DNA from 2 places in the Rhodococcus sp. IEGM 1354 genome. Region 2 is predicted to be linked to the other one. Evidence: predicted binding sites of a transcription regulator. Region 2 holds the regulator's gene; the other holds the start of a gene.
The links. Region 2 encodes HspR, which represses chaperone genes until heat shock. Its sites were predicted from a motif close to ANNTGAGTNNNNNNNACTCANNT; they were not measured.
Positions count from the first base shown of each region.

Region 1: a site for HspR is predicted at 3,633-3,655, ahead of clpB (ATP-dependent chaperone ClpB). Genes of this name have one in related genera too.

Region 1 covers NZ_JASHKT010000009.1:12,088-21,217, reverse strand. Annotated here, with positions in the region: gene QM588_RS18975 (DUF5666 domain-containing protein) at 1-927, opposite strand, end outside; gene clpB (ATP-dependent chaperone ClpB) at 1,029-3,575, opposite strand; gene QM588_RS18965 (globin domain-containing protein) at 3,789-4,952, shown strand; gene QM588_RS18960 (hypothetical protein) at 4,970-5,644, opposite strand; gene QM588_RS18955 (DUF2277 domain-containing protein) at 5,752-6,033, opposite strand; gene QM588_RS18950 (TetR/AcrR family transcriptional regulator) at 6,056-6,631, opposite strand; gene QM588_RS18945 (cytochrome P450) at 6,727-8,124, shown strand; gene dinB (DNA polymerase IV) at 8,125-9,130, opposite strand, start outside.
Region 2 covers NZ_JASHKT010000001.1:888,434-897,563, forward strand. Annotated here, with positions in the region: gene treS (maltose alpha-D-glucosyltransferase) at 1-1,465, opposite strand, end outside; gene QM588_RS04425 (Pro-kumamolisin, activation domain family protein) at 1,782-2,282, shown strand; gene dnaK (molecular chaperone DnaK) at 2,584-4,428, shown strand; gene grpE (nucleotide exchange factor GrpE) at 4,425-5,084, shown strand; gene dnaJ (molecular chaperone DnaJ) at 5,116-6,291, shown strand; gene QM588_RS04445 (heat shock protein transcriptional repressor HspR) at 6,291-6,707, shown strand; gene QM588_RS04450 (FAD-binding oxidoreductase) at 6,883-7,629, shown strand; gene QM588_RS04455 (MarR family winged helix-turn-helix transcriptional regulator) at 7,659-8,060, opposite strand; gene QM588_RS04460 (MFS transporter) at 8,057-9,130, opposite strand, start outside.

The sequences.
Region 1 (9,130 bases), on a different contig from region 2:
GATTCCGTTCTCGACGGCTTCTCCCTGCACCACGACGAAAGCACCGACGGTCAACGACGCCAGATCGCTACCGGACAACGAGATTATCTGGGTCTGCGGTGTGGTCTGCACCGTGACCGGAGCGCCGTCGAGGCCGTCGAGCGTCAACGTCGAACCGTCGTTGGCGTTGATCGTGCCTGCCGACGAGCCGAGCTGGCCGAGGATCTCTGGAATTCCACCCGGGATGAGCTCGGGTGTAGTTGTCGCACCCGATTCAGTGGGCCGCGGCGTGGTCGTGGGCGCGCTGGACGGCGAGGGCCGGATGGAGGTGGACGGTGCCGTGGCGGAGCTCGGTTCGTCCGACCGTCCGCCCAGAAACGCGATCCCCGCGACGACGACAACCGCCAACACCACGAACCAGAGCAACACCAGCAGCCACGGACGCGGACCCTTCCTGCCGGGTTCGGCCACGAACGGCTCCTCCGGCGGCGGCGTATCCCCGAACTGCTGCGGTTGTCCGAACTGCTGCGGTTGTCCGAACTGCTGGGTGTGGCTGTACTGCTGGGTGTGGCCGTACTGCTGGGTGTCGTATCCCGGGGCCTGGCCGTAGGCCTGGTTCGCGGCCGCCTGCTGCGCCGGGTCGAAGGGCGGGAAAGCCTGCGTCGGCTGGTAGCCCGGCGGATAAGCCTGCGGGTCGGGGTTGCCGTAGGCCTGGGTCGGATACGCCTCCGTCGGCTGAGCGCCCGGGTAGTGCTGGGGATCCGGGTACTGCTGCGCATCCGGGTACTGCTGCGCATCCGGGTACTGCTGCGCATTCGGGTACTGCTGGGCACCTGGGTGCCCGTAGTCCTCGGTCGGCTGGGATGACTCGGGATGGGATGACTCCGGCTGCTGCGCCGCGTCCTGATCGCGATCTCGGGGTGCTCGCGGGTCGTCCGGATTTGTCATTCCACGAGGGTACCCACGCCGAGAACGACCGCAGTGACAACGCCGCAGGCCCGCACGAGGTGTCGTGCGGGCCTGTTCGGGCTGATTGCCGGCTCGGGGCGCTAGCCCAGGATGAGGCGTTCGCCGTCCGGGCTCGAGTTGACCGACACCACGTCACCGTCGTGCACATCCCCGGCGAGCAGCAATTTCGCCAGTTGATCGCCGATGGCCTGCTGGATCAGTCGACGCAGCGGCCGCGCGCCGTACAGCGGGTCGTAGCCGCGGGCCGCGAGCCACATCTTCGCCGGCGACGACACCTCCAGCGTCAGCCGTCGAGCGGCCAGACGCTTGGCGAGGAAGCCGAGCTGGATGTCGACGATCGACTCGAGCTGGTCCTCGGACAATGCGTCGAACACGACGACGTCGTCGAGTCGATTGACGAACTCGGGCTTGAACGAACGACGCACCGCGTCCATGACCTGCTCCTTGGTACCGCCGGCACCGAGATTGGAGGTAAGGATCAGGATTGTGTTGCGGAAGTCGACGGTCCGGCCCTGACCGTCCGTGAGCCTGCCTTCGTCCAATACGGCCAGCAGGATGTCGAACACATCGGGGTGCGCCTTTTCGACCTCGTCGAAGAGCACCACGGTGTACGGACGCCTGCGGACCGCCTCGGTCAGCTGGCCGCCGGCCTCGTAGCCCACGTAGCCCGGAGGTGCACCGACCAGGCGTGCGACGGCGTGCTTTTCGCTGTACTCGCTCATGTCGATGCGCACCATCGCGCGTTCGTCGTCGAAGAGGAACTCCGCCAACGCTTTCGCGAGCTCGGTCTTACCGACGCCGGTGGGTCCGAGGAACAAGAACGAGCCTGTCGGACGGTTCGGGTCGGCCACCCCGGCGCGGGAGCGTCGGACGGCGTCGGACACCGCCTGTACTGCATCTTTCTGTCCGACGACTCGCTTGCCGAGCTCGTCTTCCATCCGTAGCAGTTTGGCGGTCTCGCCTTCCAGCATCCGGCCTGCCGGAATTCCGGTCCAGGCCGCCACCACGTCGGCGACGTCGTCCGGGCCCACCTCCTCCTTGAGCATCACGTCGCCCTGGGCAGGTGAGTCCTCGGTCTTGGCCGCGAGTTCCTTCTCCAAGGTCGGGATCCGGCCGTACCGAAGTTCGGCGGCCTTGCCGAGATCGCCGTCCCGTTCGGCGCGATCGGATTCGCCGCGCAGGTTCTCGAGCTCCTCCTTCAGTGCTCGCACCGAGTCGATGGCGTTCTTCTCGTTCTGCCACCGCGTGCTGAGCTGGGCCAACTTCTCCTGCAGGTCGGCGAGTTCCTGGCGCAGCTTGTCCAGCCGGGCCTTCGACGCGTCGTCGGTCTCCTTGGCCAGTGCCATCTCCTCGATCTCGAGGCGACGGACAGCACGTTCGACCTCGTCGATCTCGACGGGGCGCGAGTCGATCTCCATGCGCAGCCGCGACGCGGCCTCGTCGACGAGGTCGATGGCCTTGTCGGGCAGGAACCGGGCCGTGATGTACCGGTCGCTGAGGGTTGCCGCGGCGACCAGGGCGGAGTCCGTGATTCGGACACCGTGGTGCACCTCGTAACGTTCCTTGAGCCCGCGCAGGATGCCGACGGTGTCCTCGACCGAGGGCTCACCGACGTAGACCTGCTGGAATCGGCGTTCGAGGGCGGCATCCTTTTCGATGTACTTGCGGTACTCCTCGAGGGTGGTCGCACCGACGAGACGCAGTTCGCCACGAGCAAGCATGGGCTTGATCATGTTGCCCGCGTCCATCGCGGATTCGCCGGTCGCGCCGGCGCCGACGATGGTGTGCAGCTCGTCGATGAACGTGATCACCTGACCGGCGGAGTTCTTGATGTCGTCGAGCACGGCCTTGAGCCGTTCCTCGAACTCACCGCGGAACTTCGCGCCCGCGACCATGGAACCGAGGTCGAGGGAGACGACGGTCTTGCCGCGCAGGCTCTCCGGAACATCTCCCGCGATGACGCGCTGCGCGAGTCCTTCGACGATGGCCGTCTTGCCGACGCCTGGTTCGCCGATGAGCACCGGGTTGTTCTTGGTGCGCCGGGACAGCACCTGGACGACGCGGCGGATCTCGGTGTCGCGTCCGATGACGGGATCGAGCTTGCCTTCTCGCGCGAGCGCCGTCAGGTCGGTGCTGTACTTCTCCAGCGCCTGATAGGTGTTCTCCGGATCCGCGCTGGTCACCCGAGCGCTGCCCCGTACGGCTTGAAACGCGTCGCGCAGCTCGTTGGCTCCGGCACCGTGTCCGGAGAGGAGCTTGGCGACGTCGTCGTTTCCTGTCGCGAGACCCACCATGAGGTGCTCGGTGGAGACGAACTCGTCGTCGAGTTCGGTGGCCAGGTGCTGCGCTGCGGTGATCGCGGCGAGGGTTTCACGGCCGAGTTGCGGAGTGGTGGTCGAACCGGATGCCGAGGGCAGGCGGTCGACGAGGTTCTGCGCTTCTCGACGCACCGTTGCAGGGTCGACGCCGACGGCCTTCAGCAGTGGTGTGGCGATGCCGTCGGTCTGATCGAGCAACGCCACCAACAAATGTGCCGGACGAATATCCGGGTTACCGGCCGCGGATGCGGCCTGCAGGGCAGCGGAAAGTGCTGCCTGCGACTTCGTGGTGGGAGTGAAACTGTCCACCGGTCACCTTCTTTCCAGTGTGGGGTTCGAGCGTGTCGCTGGGTACAACCATAGACAAGTTGAGTCTGTTCCGCTCAACCTTGATTTTTCTCGTGCGCGTTTTGCGTACCTGGAGGGGCGCAAGACGCGCACGAGGGCGCAGCCCTGATGCGCGAAAGTCTCGATCGGTCTACTTTGGTGACGGTCGAAGGTGTCAATCGGTGGGGGTGGAGGTTGCTCGACGCACGCACGGTCTCCCTGGTCCGCACCGGATTCAAGTCGGTAGTGGCTGCACCGAACGGTCCCGAACAGCTGTCCCGGTCGTTCTACGCTCACCTTTTCGCCGAGTATCCCGACTTCCGTTCCCTCTTCCCGGCATCGATGGACGCATTGCGCGAGCATTTCGTCCTGGCACTGGGGTACATCTTCGACAATCTGGACGACGCCGACCGCGTCGAGCCGTTCCTCGAACAGCTGGGCCGGGATCACCGCAAGCACGGAATCTCCGGAGCACACTTCCGGGCGGGGAGTTCGGCGCTGATCAGCGCGTTCCGGAGCTTCGCCGGCACCGAGATGTGGACCGACGAGGTCGAAACCGCCTGGCGAGACGCCCTCACCGTGGTGAGCAACGCAATGGCCGCCGCCGCGGACAACGACGAACTGCCCCCGTATTGGAGTGCCACCGTCGTCGAACATCACCGCTTGCTCGACGACCTGGCCGTGGTGCGACTGAAGACCGACGGGGAGATTCCCTACTTCCCCGGCCAGTACGTCAGTGTGCAGATTCCGCAGCGGCCCAAACTGTGGCGCTACCTGTCCCCTGCCATTCCCAGCAACCTCTACGGCGAGATCGAGTTCCACGTTCGACGCGTATCCGGGGGCTGGGTATCACCGGCGATGGTCACCGAAACGACTGTCGGCGACCGTTGGCTGATCAGCCCGCCGCTGGGCGGCATGCACGTCGATCGCACGATCGGCGAGGACGTGTTGATGATCGCCGGGGGCACCGGTTTGGCACCGTTACGCGCGCAGGTCATGGAGATGGCCCAGCGCAGCAGCAATCCGCGGGTGCATCTGTTCGTCAGTGGGACGTATCCGTGCGACCTCTACGACCTCGACACACTGTGGCAGCTGTCGTTGTCGAATCCGTGGCTGACGGTGGTGCCGGTGACCGAGGAGCTCGAGGATCCGTGGTGGTACTCGGGTCCGACGCGCGAACTTCCGTGGGGCATGCATCATCGGTTGCACGGGCCGGTGGGCAAGGTGGTGACGCGGTTCGGCTCGTGGGCCGATCGACAGATTCAGATCTGCGGATCACCGTCGATGGTGCGCACCACGCTGTACGCACTACGCAAGGTCGGCACTCCGATGGAGCACATTCAGCACGATCCGTTCTGATTGCGCTACAACATCTTTCAGCCGGAGATCGACCTCGGCGGGAGGTCCTCGACGATGCCGCCGACAACCAGCCGCGGTGTCCAGCTCTCGGTGACGAGCCTGCCGTCTCCGGTGATGATCGCCTCGGGATCGGGGTCGACGAGAATGGGGTATCCGGTGTCGGAGGTAGCTACGACATTCTGCACCAACAGGCCGTTCTCGATGGTGTAAAACACGTGCACCGGGTGAAGGTCGGAGTCGAAAGCCCAAGGGCGACCGATGAATATCACTGCGTCGCCCGTGCCGTCGAGCACCGATACGGAGCCGTCTCGCTCGAGCCGCAACTCCCAGCACGCAGGCATGGATGCGGTGAACTCGAATCGATGCGGAGCCTGGGCTTCGAGCAGATGAATCATCAACAACGCACCCTCGCGTTGGTCTCGTTGCGGCACAACAACTTCGAAAGTTCCACACTCGTAGAATCTGGATCCGAACGGCCCCGGTATGCCTACCCCGAGCTCGTTGGCGATGGCCAATTCCAGGCGGATCGAACCGGATCCGTTCTCGGCCCGCAAGGTGATGCCCTCGGAAGGATGGGGCAACGGCGACTCGTCGCGGGGCGCGTAGGACAGCACCGCTCGCAGCAGCGGCTCGGCGACCTCGGCGTCACCGTCTCGGGAATCGAACGTGCGTCGTCGTCGTCGATCGGTCATGGTCACCCCCCTTCGCCTGACTCGACCAGTTTGCCACCCTCGACCCCGATCCCGCGTCCGATTCTGCGGAAAACCATCCGTTCGATGCAGTGATCTGCTAGCGCGCGTCAGGCCCCGGCGGCAGCCTTGGCGGCAATCCGAGCCTGCACGTCCGGACGCCTGAGCGGCGGCACCGTCGGCGGCGGCTGACGCCGGTCCGGCAGGGCGTCGAGCAGCCGATGCGTCGTGGCAGTCACCTCGGCGACTGCCGTCTCGAACGCGTCACGGGTGGCGTCGGACGTCTTCTGAACACCACTGATCTTGCGGACGTACTGACGCGCCGCAGCCTCGATCTCTTCGTCGGTGGCGTGTGGTTCCAATCCCCGCAGGGTGGTGATGTTTCGGCACATTCTCCGACGATAGACCCGCAGCTCACACGTCGAGAAGACCCGCGATCGCCTTCAGGCACAGCTCGCGAACCTGTTCCCTCTTCAGGGTCCTGCGCTCCACCCAGTCGTGACAGACCGCGCGAACGAAAGCCACCCACCCGCGTAACGCGGCCCGGATCATCTCGTCGTCGTGGAACTCGTCCGGCAGCGCGTCGAGAATGCGTTGCTGCTGAATGTCGAACTCGCGCGTGAGGATGTCGTTGATGCGGTCGTCTCCGAGCAGGGCGCCTCGATTGACCGCTCGGACGCCGTGCGCATGGTCGTCGGTGTAGGCGATGTAGGCGTCGAGTCCGGCCGCTATCTGCTCGAGGATCGGCAACGAGGGGTCCGGGGCGGTGACGGCGAGGTTGCGCTCGGATTCGGTGCGCACGATCTCGATGAAGAACTCCCGCTTGGACGGGAAGTAGTGGTACATCAGACCCCGCGAGACCCCGGCCAGGTCTGCCACTTCCTCGATCCACACGTCCTCGTAGGGACGTTCGGCGAACAGGGTCGACCCGATCTCGATCAGCTGCGCACGCCGCTGCTCCGGTGTCATGCGTTTTCGAGGTGTGGTCATGGGGTTTCGAACCTTACTTGACACGAGTTCAACGGTGAGTACGGTCACTATTTGACACCGGTTCAATGAGTCGGTTCGGGGACGAAGGAGCGGCCATGTCGACGGAATTCGCACTGCGAGACGGCGTCCTGCCGCATCCGCCGTACCGATTGCCGATAGTGGGCGACGTCATCGGCGTCGACCCACGATCGCCGATCCAGGATTCGACCACCATGGCGGCCCGCCTCGGCCCGATGTTCGAGCGCCACATTCTCGGCAAGCGTTTCGTCTTCGCCTCGGGTGCCGACGTGGTCGGCGACCTGTGCGACGAACGCCGCTTCGAGAAGTTCCTGCCGCCGGGCGTCGAACGCCTCCGCGACATCGGTGCCGACGGCCTGTTCACCGCCTACAACCACGAGCCCAATTGGCAACGAGCCCACGATCTGCTGCGGCCGGCGTTCACCGCAGGAGCCATGCGGGGCTACCACGACATCATGGTGAACGTCGCGGACGATCTCGTCGAGCATTGGACCGAGCGTTCGCGCGACGCGTCGACGACCGATGTGTCCTCGGACATGACGAAGCTGACACTCGAGACCATCGGGCGCACCGGATTCAGCTACAGCTTCGGCTCGTTCACCCGCGCCGAACCACACCCGTTCGTGTCCGCGATGGTCGGCGCACTGACGTACAACCAGCGACGGGCGTTGCTGTCGATCCCGGCGTTCGCGGCCCCGCTGTTCGCCCGATCGGACCGCCGATACGAGCAGAACAAGAAGTACCTGGCCGAAGTCCTCACCGACGTCGTCCGTACTCGTCGACAGTCCGACGGCGACTTCACCGACCTACTGCAGATCATGATGGACGCGGCGCGCGAGGCCGACAACCCGAATGCCCTGAGCGAAGCCAACATCGGCCACCAGATTCTGACGTTCCTGATCGCCGGACACGAGACCACCTCTGGTGCATTGTCTTTCGCGCTGTACTTCCTGGCCACCCACCCCGAGGTCTTCGAACGTGCCCGGGCCGAGGTGGACGAGATCTGGGGCACCGACAAACCGGAGTTCGGCCAGGTCCCCAAACTCCGGTACGTCCGCCGAGTCCTGGACGAATCACTGCGTCTGTGGCCGACGGTTCCCGCGTTCGGACGCGGCGCACGAGCCGACACCGTCATCGGCGACGGCTACCCCATGGCGGCAGGAGACTGGGCGATCGTGCTCGCGACGGCACTGCATCGAGATCCGGTGTGGGGCGATCGGCCGGAGAAATTCGACCCCGACAACTTCCTGCCCGCTCGTATCAAAGCCCGGCCGGCGCACGTGTACAAGCCCTTCGGGACGGGTGAAAGAGCATGCATCGGAAGGCAATTCGCCATCCATGAGGCCGTACTGGTTCTCGGAACCGTTCTGCAACGCTTCGACCTGCAGGCCGACCCGTCGTATCGGCTGAAAGTCACGGAGCGGCTGACCATGATGCCCGAGGGCTTTCGGGTGCAGCCGACGGTGCGCACGTAGTCAGTCCGGCAGCAACGGTACCGATACTCCCGGGTCTCGTCCGAGCAGTACCCCGCGCGTCAGCGACGTCGAGCCGAACTTCTTGTGCACCCCGTCCAACGCACGGTCGAGAGCCGACGCCTCGGGTGGTCTGCGTACCGAGGGGGCGTCGAACTGCAATTCCAGTTGCTCGGCTCCGCCCCTGTCGATACTCGAGACCGTCACCCCGACCAGAGTGATGCCTTTCTCCGCGATCAGCGGGGCCGCCTCGTGCAGAAGCTCGAGTGCCGCATCGAGGATGTCCCGGGTGTCGGCGGTGGCGCGGTCGAGGGTGTGCGAACGGGTGGCCCGAGTGAAATCGGCAAAACGCAGGCGCAACATGACTGTTCGGCCGGTTCGCTGCGCACCGCGCATTCGGTGCGTGACGCGATCGACGAGACCGATCAACGACGCCTCCACCTCGGCCGCGTCGTGCCGCCCGCGACCCAGGGCCCGCTGGGCACCGATGGAACTACGCGACTTTCCGGGCTGCACGCGGCGTGGATCTCGGCCCATGGCCAGTGCATACAGGTGCGCTCCTGCGCCCTTTCCCAGCACCGAGGCCAGCGATCTCTCGCCGTAGGCCGCGATGTCCCCTACGGTCCTGATGTCGAGTACGTGCAGCTTCTCGGCGGTGACCTTGCCGACGCCCCACAGCCTTTCGATGTTCAGCGGGTGCAGGAACTCGAGCTCACCACCGGGCGGCACCAACAGCAGCCCGTCGGGCTTGGCGAACGCACTGGCCACTTTTGCCAGAAACTTGGTGGTGGCAATCCCGACGGTGATGGGCAGGCCGACCTGTTCGGCGACGTCGCGGCGCAGCTGCTGCCCGATCTCGAGTGCGCTGCCCGCTATCTTCTGCAGGCCTCCGACGTCGAGAAAGGCTTCGTCGATGGAGATTCCTTCGACGAGCGGCGTCGTGTCGTGGAAGACGTCGAACACGTCCTTGCTCGCCTGGGAGTACGCCTCCATCCGCGGAGGCACCACG
Region 2 (9,130 bases):
GTCGATCGGTGAGCTCGCCGCGAATGCGATCGCCCAGATCGCAGCCCTTGACCGACTCGCCGCCGTAGGCGAACTCGTCTTCTGCGTGCAGTGTCGCGAAGTGGATGAGTTCGAACGTCATCTCGTCGTGGTTCTGCAGCGCGTGCACCAGCGACGCGGTATCCACACCGTGATCGCGAGCCAAAGTCATGGTGAGCCTGAGGAATTCGGTGTTCCCCATGACCAACGCATGCTGGTAGGCCGGGCGGTTGATGAAGTCGTACGACAGATCGGCACCGTTGGTGCCCATCGCCTTGATGTCGTCGATCGTCAGGTTCAACTCCTGGAAGGTGAACCCACCCATCTTGCGCACCACACTGGCGATCAGGTGATTCGCGGCCTCCGAGAGTGGGTGTCCCTCGGACCAACCCGGACCCTCCGCACGACGTTCGACGCCGAGGAAACCGTTGGCGTCCAAGCGCAACGCGCCGGCACCGAGATCGGCGATGGAATGGCAGGCGTCGCCGATGACGAGGCGCATTCCCGCGAACGATGGGTCGAGCCAGTTGATGGACGGCTGACCGGCCTTGAAGTAGTGCAGGTACACCCAACGCCGCTCGACGCCGTCGATACCGACGACGGGAGGTGTTGCGCTCCAGTTGGTTTCCTTGACGCCGAGCTCGTAGAAGATCACTCGCTGCAGCTGGCCGATGATGTAGCCGGCACGAGCGAGATTGGCCTCGGCCTCGGCGTCGATGTTCTGCGAGTCGGCACCGGCGCGCACACGCGGCAGCAGGTGCCAGTCCTGCGGCTCGATCTCGACCATGTGGTAAATGCCGGGGTAATCGGCGACGGCCATCTCGGCCAGCCGGAAATCCGCACCCTTACCGGTGTGGCCGGGAACGATGTCGTCGATGACGATGCCGTCGTACGCGGCGGCCACGACGCACAGGCGTCGGAACTCTTCTTCCGAGCCGAAGGCGGGGTCTATCTGCATACCAATGCGGTCGAAGTGGCCGTCGACGGACGGGGTGGGACGCCACCCGTGGATGCCGCCCGCCACCTTCACCGGTCCGGTGTGCACGGCGGTGACGCCGATTTCGGAGAACGCCTGCCACAACTTCTCGTCACCGAGGGTGCTCAGGAAGCTGGTCTGCGGAGCGTTGATCACCGAGATGGGGTAGGCGGTGAACCAGACGGGTGCTCGCTCGACGGCAGCACGCGGGTCGGGATCGGCATACGGGTTCTGCCACATGCTGCCCTTGCCCGACAGCTGTTCGGCAATGAGCTTGGCATCTCGCAGCATCGACTGTTCGGTGAGCCAGTCCACGTACTCGGGATTGGACGCGACCGGCTCGCTGTCCGGTGTGGGACCACTACTTCGGTTCGCACGGCGCACGGACGGACGAAGCGGTTTCGGCCGAGCCGGGTAGAACTTCTCGTCGTAGGTGATCTCGCTCGGTTCGTGCTGCACTTCGGGATCCATGTGCCTCCGTAGCCTCGCTTTTCCTCAACCCTACGTAGGGCGCGGCCGATCCGCAGGGTTGTGGTTCCCCTCTTCTTCGGCCAGCGAAACCTAGCGTGTGGGCGCGCCGGGCCCGGCCGGTCGATCGGTGAGAGTCGGCCGAATCACACGAATGTCATTCGGCCCGACCGGTTTTGTTCGATATGCGAACGTCATCGAATCGAGACCGCCTGGTGTGGAATGTCTGAATCGGATAGGCCATAGTGAGGAAGTACCAACTGTCCCTTCAGTCACATCAGACTCACGGGTCACATCCCCTCAGTCACAGGAGTTGTCCATGCGACGTCTTGCCCGCACATCGATCCTGGCCTCGACGGCCGCCCTGGCCGCCGGCATCGGTGCGGTCGTCCTCGTACCCATGGCCTCGGCCGAGCCCGAGACCGAGCCCGCGATGCCACTCGGCTCCGCAGTTCTCGAAAGCCCCGACCTGGTCGTCTCGATCGCCACTGTCTGCGACACCGCAGTCGAGAAGGCCCCCGAGGGCGGCGTCGTCGCACTGCAGGTCAAGGTCGAGAACAAGGGTGCCGACGACGCGTCGAACGTCAACGTCAACTACGGCGCGCTGCCGGGTCTGCAGGGTCAGAACACCGAGAAGACCATCAAGGCGGGCGAGGCAATGACCTACACCGTGCCGTCGGCCGATCGCGAATGGGTCGCTCGCCCCGCCGGCGCAGCTGCCTTCGCCAGCGCACTCGACGCCGACTTCATGAACAACATCACCGGTGGACTACTCAGCTACAGCTGCATCCCCGCACCCGCCGAGGATCCTGCCGAGTAATTCTCGTTCCGTACTTTCTCTCCCGCTGCGCCGCGACGATCCACCGGATCGTCGCGGCGTACTGCTGTGGAGGGGCTTCGCCCCATGTGAGTGGAACTTCGGTACCTGCTACGAGTTTCCACTCACATGCGGCGCAGCCGCTCCCCGGGAACAAATTCGCCACACCCTCCGTTGTGCAGGTCAGCAGCCTTGAGTGGATGAGGCTCAAGTTGGAAGTTGACGCGACAGATCGCGTTATGCAAACTTGAGTGGAGTTCGCTCACCCAGGGACTGAATCCACGCAATAACAGGAGGAAACATTATGGCTCGTGCGGTCGGTATCGACCTCGGGACCACCAACTCGGTCGTGTCCGTCCTCGAGGGCGGCGAACCGGTTGTCGTCGCCAACTCCGAGGGATCACGCACCACCCCGTCGATCGTCGCTTTCGCCAAGAACGGTGAAGTGCTGGTCGGCCAGCCCGCGAAGAACCAGGCGGTCACCAACGTCGACCGCACGATTCGTTCCGTGAAGCGCCACGTCGGCACGGACTGGACCGTGGAGATCGACGGTAAGAAGTACACCCCTCAGGAAATCTCCGCGCGCACGCTGCAGAAGCTCAAGCGCGACGCCGAGGCCTACCTGGGTGAAGAAATCACCGACGCGGTCATCACCGTTCCCGCGTACTTCGAGGACGCACAGCGTCAGGCCACGAAAGAAGCCGGCCAGATCGCCGGCCTCAACGTCCTGCGCATCGTCAACGAGCCCACCGCGGCTGCTCTCGCATACGGCCTGGACAAGGGCGACAGCGAGCAGACCATTCTCGTGTTCGACCTCGGTGGCGGCACGTTCGACGTCTCGCTGCTGGAAATCGGCGACGGCGTCGTCGAGGTCCGTGCGACGTCCGGTGACAACCACCTCGGTGGCGACGACTGGGACGAGCGCATCGTGACCTGGCTCGTCGACAAGTTCAAGGCTCAGAACGGCATCGATCTGACCAAGGACAAGATGGCGCTGCAGCGTCTGCGTGAGGCCGCCGAGAAGGCGAAGATCGAACTGTCCTCCGGGCAGAGCACCTCGATCAACCTCCCGTACATCACGGTCGACGCGGACAAGAACCCGCTCTTCCTCGACGAGCAGCTCAGCCGCTCGGAGTTCCAGAAGATCACCTCCGATCTGCTCGACCGCACCCGTGCGCCGTTCCAGGCAGTGGTCAAGGACTCCGGCATCGCCGTCAAGGACATCGACCACGTCGTGCTCGTCGGTGGTTCGACGCGTATGCCCGCAGTCTCCGAGCTGGTCAAGGAACTCTCCGGTGGACGCGAGCCCAACAAGGGCGTCAACCCGGACGAGGTCGTGGCCGTCGGTGCTGCACTGCAGGCCGGTGTCCTCAAGGGTGAGGTCAAGGACGTTCTGCTCCTCGACGTCACGCCGCTGTCCCTCGGTATCGAAACCAAGGGTGGCGTCATGACCAAGCTCATCGAGCGCAACACCACCATCCCGACGAAGCGTTCCGAGACCTTCACCACCGCTGACGACAATCAGCCCTCGGTGCAGATCCAGGTCTTCCAGGGTGAGCGCGAGATCGCCTCGCACAACAAGCTCCTCGGCTCCTTCGAGCTGACCGAGCTGCCCCCGGCTCCTCGCGGCGTCCCGCAGATCGAGGTCACCTTCGACATCGACGCCAACGGCATCGTGCACGTCACGGCCAAGGACAAGGGCACCGGCAAGGAAAACACGATCAAGATCCAGGACGGCTCCGGCTTGTCCAAGGAAGAGATCGACCGCATGGTCGCCGACGCGGAAGCTCACGCAGACGAGGACAAGGCTCGTCGCGAAGAGGCCGAGGTCCGCAACCAGGCCGAGTCCCTCGTCCACCAGACGGAGAAGTTCGTCAAGGACAACGAGGACAAGGTCGACGCCGAGCTCAAGGGCCGCGTCGAAACCGCCATCGCCGACGCCAAGACGGCTCTCGCGGGCAGCGACATCTCGGCAGTCAAGACCGCCGTGGAGAAGCTGTCGAGCGAGTCGCAGGCTCTCGGCACCGCCATCTACGAGGCTCAGGCCAAGGAGCAGGGTGGCGCAGAGGGTGGCGCGCAGGCAGCTGACGACGGTGTAGTCGACGCAGAGGTTGTCGACGAGCCCGCCGACGACACGGACAAGAAGTGACGTCCGACAACACCGAGCAGGAACCGGTCACTTTCGTGGACAAGCGAAAGATCGATCCCGAGACCGGTGAAGTACGGGAAGGTGACGCAGTTCCCGAGCCCCTCGCGGGCACCGGAACTGCGCCCCAGCCCGGCTCGGTTGACGCAGGGAACGGCGATGCAGAGATCGACGCCGAGGTAGTGGAAGACCCGCGTGACACGAAGGTTGCAGAACTCACCGCAGATCTGCAGCGCGTGTCGGCGGAGTACGCCAATTACCGTCGTCGCACGGATCGCGAGAAGCAGTCGGGAGCGGAGAACGCGAAGGCGTCCGTCGTGTCCCAGTTGCTCCCCGTCCTCGACGATCTGGAGCGAGCTCGCCAGCACGGCGATCTCGAAACCGGACCGCTCAAGTCCGTGGCGGACAAGTTGGCGGGGGTGTTCTCGAACATCGGTTTGAGCACCTTCGGGGCCGAGGGCGACGCCTTCGACCCGGCCATCCACGAGGCCGTCTCCCATGAGGGCGATGGCAGCAATCCGGTCGTCGGCACGCTGATGCGTCCGGGCTACAAGCTCGGCGAGCGCGTGCTGCGTACCGCGATGGTCGGTGTGGTCGACAGTGCTTCCGAGGGCACAGCAACAGAAGAATCGGACGCACCCGCGTCCGACGAGCAGTAAAAAGAAATAGCGCGAGAGGAGGAAACGCCCGGTGAGCCAGCGGGAGTGGATCGAGAAGGACTTCTACAAGGAGCTGGGCGTTTCCTCCAGCGCTACTGCAGAAGAGATCAAGAAGGCGTACCGAAAGTTGGCGCGGGACAACCATCCCGACGCCAATCCCGGTAACGCCGCGGCCGAGAACAAGTTCAAAGCGGTCAGCGAGGCGCACGCCGTTCTCGCCGACCCGGCCAAACGCAAGGAATACGACGAGGCCAGGCGGCTGTTCGCGTCCGGCGGCTTCGGTAGCCGCGCCGGCGGTGGGTTCTCACCCGGTGCCGGTGGATTCGGCGGCGGTGGTCAGAGCTTCGACGTCGGCGACATCTTCGGTCAGGCCGGCGGCGACGGCGGCATCGGCGACCTCTTCGGTGGACTGTTCAATCGCGGCGCTGCGCAGCAGCGCCCGCAGAGCAACCGTCCCCGACGCGGCAGCGACGTCGAGACCGAGACCTCGCTGCAGTTCCGTGAGGCAGCGCTGGGCGTGACGGTTCCGTTGCGGTTGACCAGTCCGTCCTCGTGCACCACGTGCCACGGCAGCGGTGCCAAGCCGGGAACCAGCCCGCGGGTCTGCCCCAAGTGCAACGGCCAGGGTGTCGTCAACCGAAACCAAGGCGCGTTCGGCTTCAGTGAGCCGTGTGACGACTGCCGCGGTACCGGATCCATCATCGACGACCCGTGCGTCGATTGCCGCGGCACCGGAGTGCAGAACCGCACCCGCACCATCACCGTGCGCGTACCGGCCGGCATCAGCGACGGCCAGAAAGTACGACTCGCAGGCCAAGGCGAAGCCGGCCTCCGCGGAGCACCGTCGGGCGACCTGTTCGTCACCGTTCGGGTCAAGCCCGACAAGGTCTTCGGCCGCACCGGCGACGACCTCACGGTAACCGTGCCGGTCAGCTACGGCGAACTGGTCCTCGGCACCACACTGTCGGTGCCCACCCTCGAAGGACGCGTCGGCGTGAAAGTGCCACCGGGAACCGTCGACGGGCGAGTGCTGCGGGTGCGCGGACGCGGTATCCCGAAGAAATCCGGCACCGGCGATCTGATGGTGACCGTCAAAGTTGCCGTGCCGCAGAAACTCGACGATGCTGCTACCGACGCTCTGAAGAACTATCTGGAAGCCGAGAAGGCCAGCGGATTCGACCCGCGGGCCGGGTGGGCAGGTGTGTGATGTCGGTCCCTCCCGAGGGCGGTTCCGCGAAAGCCGGTGGAGTGCAAGGTGATCCCGACGCGCAGATCTTCGTGATCTCCGTCGCGGCTCAGCTGGCCGGTATGCATGCGCAGACCTTGCGTACCTACGACAGGCTCGGGCTGGTCACCCCGCACCGCACGACCGGCGGCGGGCGACGCTACTCCCCGCGTGACGTCGCACTGCTTCGTGAAGTGCAGCGACTCTCGCAGGACGAGGGCGTCAACCTCGCCGGCATCAAGCGCATCATCGAGCTCACCAATCAGGTCGAGGCCCTGCAGGCCCGGGTCTCGGAACTGGCGCAGGAGGTAGCGAACGTGCACGCGAGCTATCGCCGGGACCTGGTGCCGATCCAACGCAACGCCCTGGTGGTCTGGAAGCCGAAACACCAGCGTTAGGTTCGCCGCCTTCCCCCCGGCAAACGCGCGCGCATTTGTCAGGTGCGCGCAGATTTGCCGCGATTCGGTCACTATTCCGCGCGCGTTCAGCAAACGCGCGCGCGTTTGCGGCACCGGCAGTGGCGAACCCCGCGCGTTTGCGAGACACCCGGCATCGACCCCTATCCTGGTCCGCATGCAGGCGTGGAATTCGACAGTCGTTCAGTACCATCGCCTTCGGAACGACCTCGCGGTCATCAGGCTCGAGGGCGACGCGATTCCATTCAGGGCCGGGCAGTCGGTGTCCGTGACAGTTCCTCAGAACGCTGCTCTGACGCGTCGATATTCGCCCGCCCTGCCGCCGTCGCTGGACGGCAAGCTCGAGTTCCACGTGCGCGCGGTACCCGCGGGGTGGGTGAGCGGATCGATCGTCAACGAGACGCGGCCCGGTCATGTCTGGCAGATCAGCGATCCGCGGGGCGGTCTGCACGTCGACGACTCGGGTCGCGACGTCGTCATGATCGCAGGCGGAACCGGCCTCGCCCCGTTGCGCGCAATTCTGCTCGATCTCACGCGCTGGGAGCGGCCGCCGAACGTGACGCTGTTCTTCGGCGGCAAGTCGCCGCGCGATCTCTATGCAAGCGACATGCTGTGGTTGATGGCGTCCGAGTTGCCGTGGCTCACGGTTGTTCCCGTCGTCGATCAACTGCACGAGCCGTGGGCCTCGGACCGCTGGAACGATCGTATTCACGACGAAATAGGTTCCAGCACATCCTTCTTCGAGCCGGAGCACTGCTGGGAGGGTGCCATCGCCGACGTCGTCGCGGTGCAGGGCCCGTTTCCCGACAGTCAGATCCTGGTGTGTGGTTCACCCGGCATGGAGGCCGCCACCGTGCGCGCCCTGGTCGAGATCGGAACCCCGCTTGCAGACATCCGCCGCTGAAGCCGAAGCCGAAGCACCGTCCCACCACATCAGGGCAGTCCCAATATCCGACGCAGATGCGCCAGGTCCTCCGGCGGTAGTGCCGTGAATTCCGGCGGCGGGGCGTCGGCGATCGTGCGGGCTTTCTCGGCGAGGCGGCGTCCGGCGTCGGTGAGTCCGATGATGCGTCGTCGACGATCGTCGGGGTCCTCGGTGCGCACCACCAGGTCTCGCTGTTCGAGTTCGCGCACGTTCAGCGACACGTAGGGCACGTCGGAGGCGAGCAGGTCGGCGAGTTCGGTGACCGTCCGATCGCCGCCCAACAGCTTGATCAGCAGTTTCGCCCGCAGGAAGCTCATTCCGGTGGCCTCCGCGACGGCCCGTCGAGTGTCGTGTACCTCGAGCATCAGCGCTCGCATCTCGCGCCAGATCTGCGCTGCGTCGCTGCTCATACGAGCACCGGCTGATCGATACGCTCGGCGGTCGATCGGGCCCACCGGCCGGTGGTGACGATGGCGAGGACGGTGACGACCACCCCGGCACCGGCGATGACGAACCAGGCGGGCACGGCGGCGGCGGTGAAGCCGTCGGAGATCTCTCCGACGATGCTCGCGGTGACGATCGAGCCCATGACGGCGACGCCGAGCGACTGACCCACCTGCCTGCTGGTCGACGCGATGGCCGATGCCACGCCGGCTTGGCTGCGCGGCATCCCGGACACAGCGGTGTTGGTGATCGGGGCGTTGACCATGCCGAAGGAGATTCCGAAGATCACATACGCCGTCGCGAGCCAGGCAAAGGACGTCGTGGGCGTCGTTCTGGTGAGCATCAGCGCCGAGATCACGAAGCCGAGGCCGGCCACGAGCAGGGGGATGCGAGCCCCGAGGGTGCCGACGATGCGTCCCGATATCGGCGCGAAGATCAGCGTCATCAGTGCCATCGGCAGAGTGTAGAGACCCGCGTGCAGAGGTGAGTAGCCGCGAACGTCCTGCAGGTACAGCGTGTTGAGGAACAGGAACCCGCCGAGGGACGCGAACGCACACACGGCGATTACCGTAGCGCCACTGAACGGCGCACTGCGGAAGAACTTCAGCTGGATCAGCGGTTCCTCGATTCGCGATTCGACCACCAGCAGCCCGACGAGAGAGCCGATCGCGACGGCACCCGTGAACACGATCAGCGGTGATCCCCAACCCTTCGCGGGACCTTCGATGATGGTGAAGACCAGGGACGCGAGGAACGCGAAGATGAGGAACTGACCTACCGGATCGAACTTCCGCGCGTGCTCGGCCTTGGATTCCGGGACGAACTTCAGTGTCATCGCCAAAGCGAAGATCCCGACGGGGACGTTGATCCAGAAGATGGACTGCCAGCCGGCGCTGGTGACGAGCACGCCGCCGAGTGCCGGTCCCGCAGACATCGAGATTCCGACGACGGCACCCCACATGCCGATCGCGCCGGCGCGCTCTTTGGGGTCGGTGAAGGTGTTGGTGATGATCGACATCGCGACGGGATTCATCAT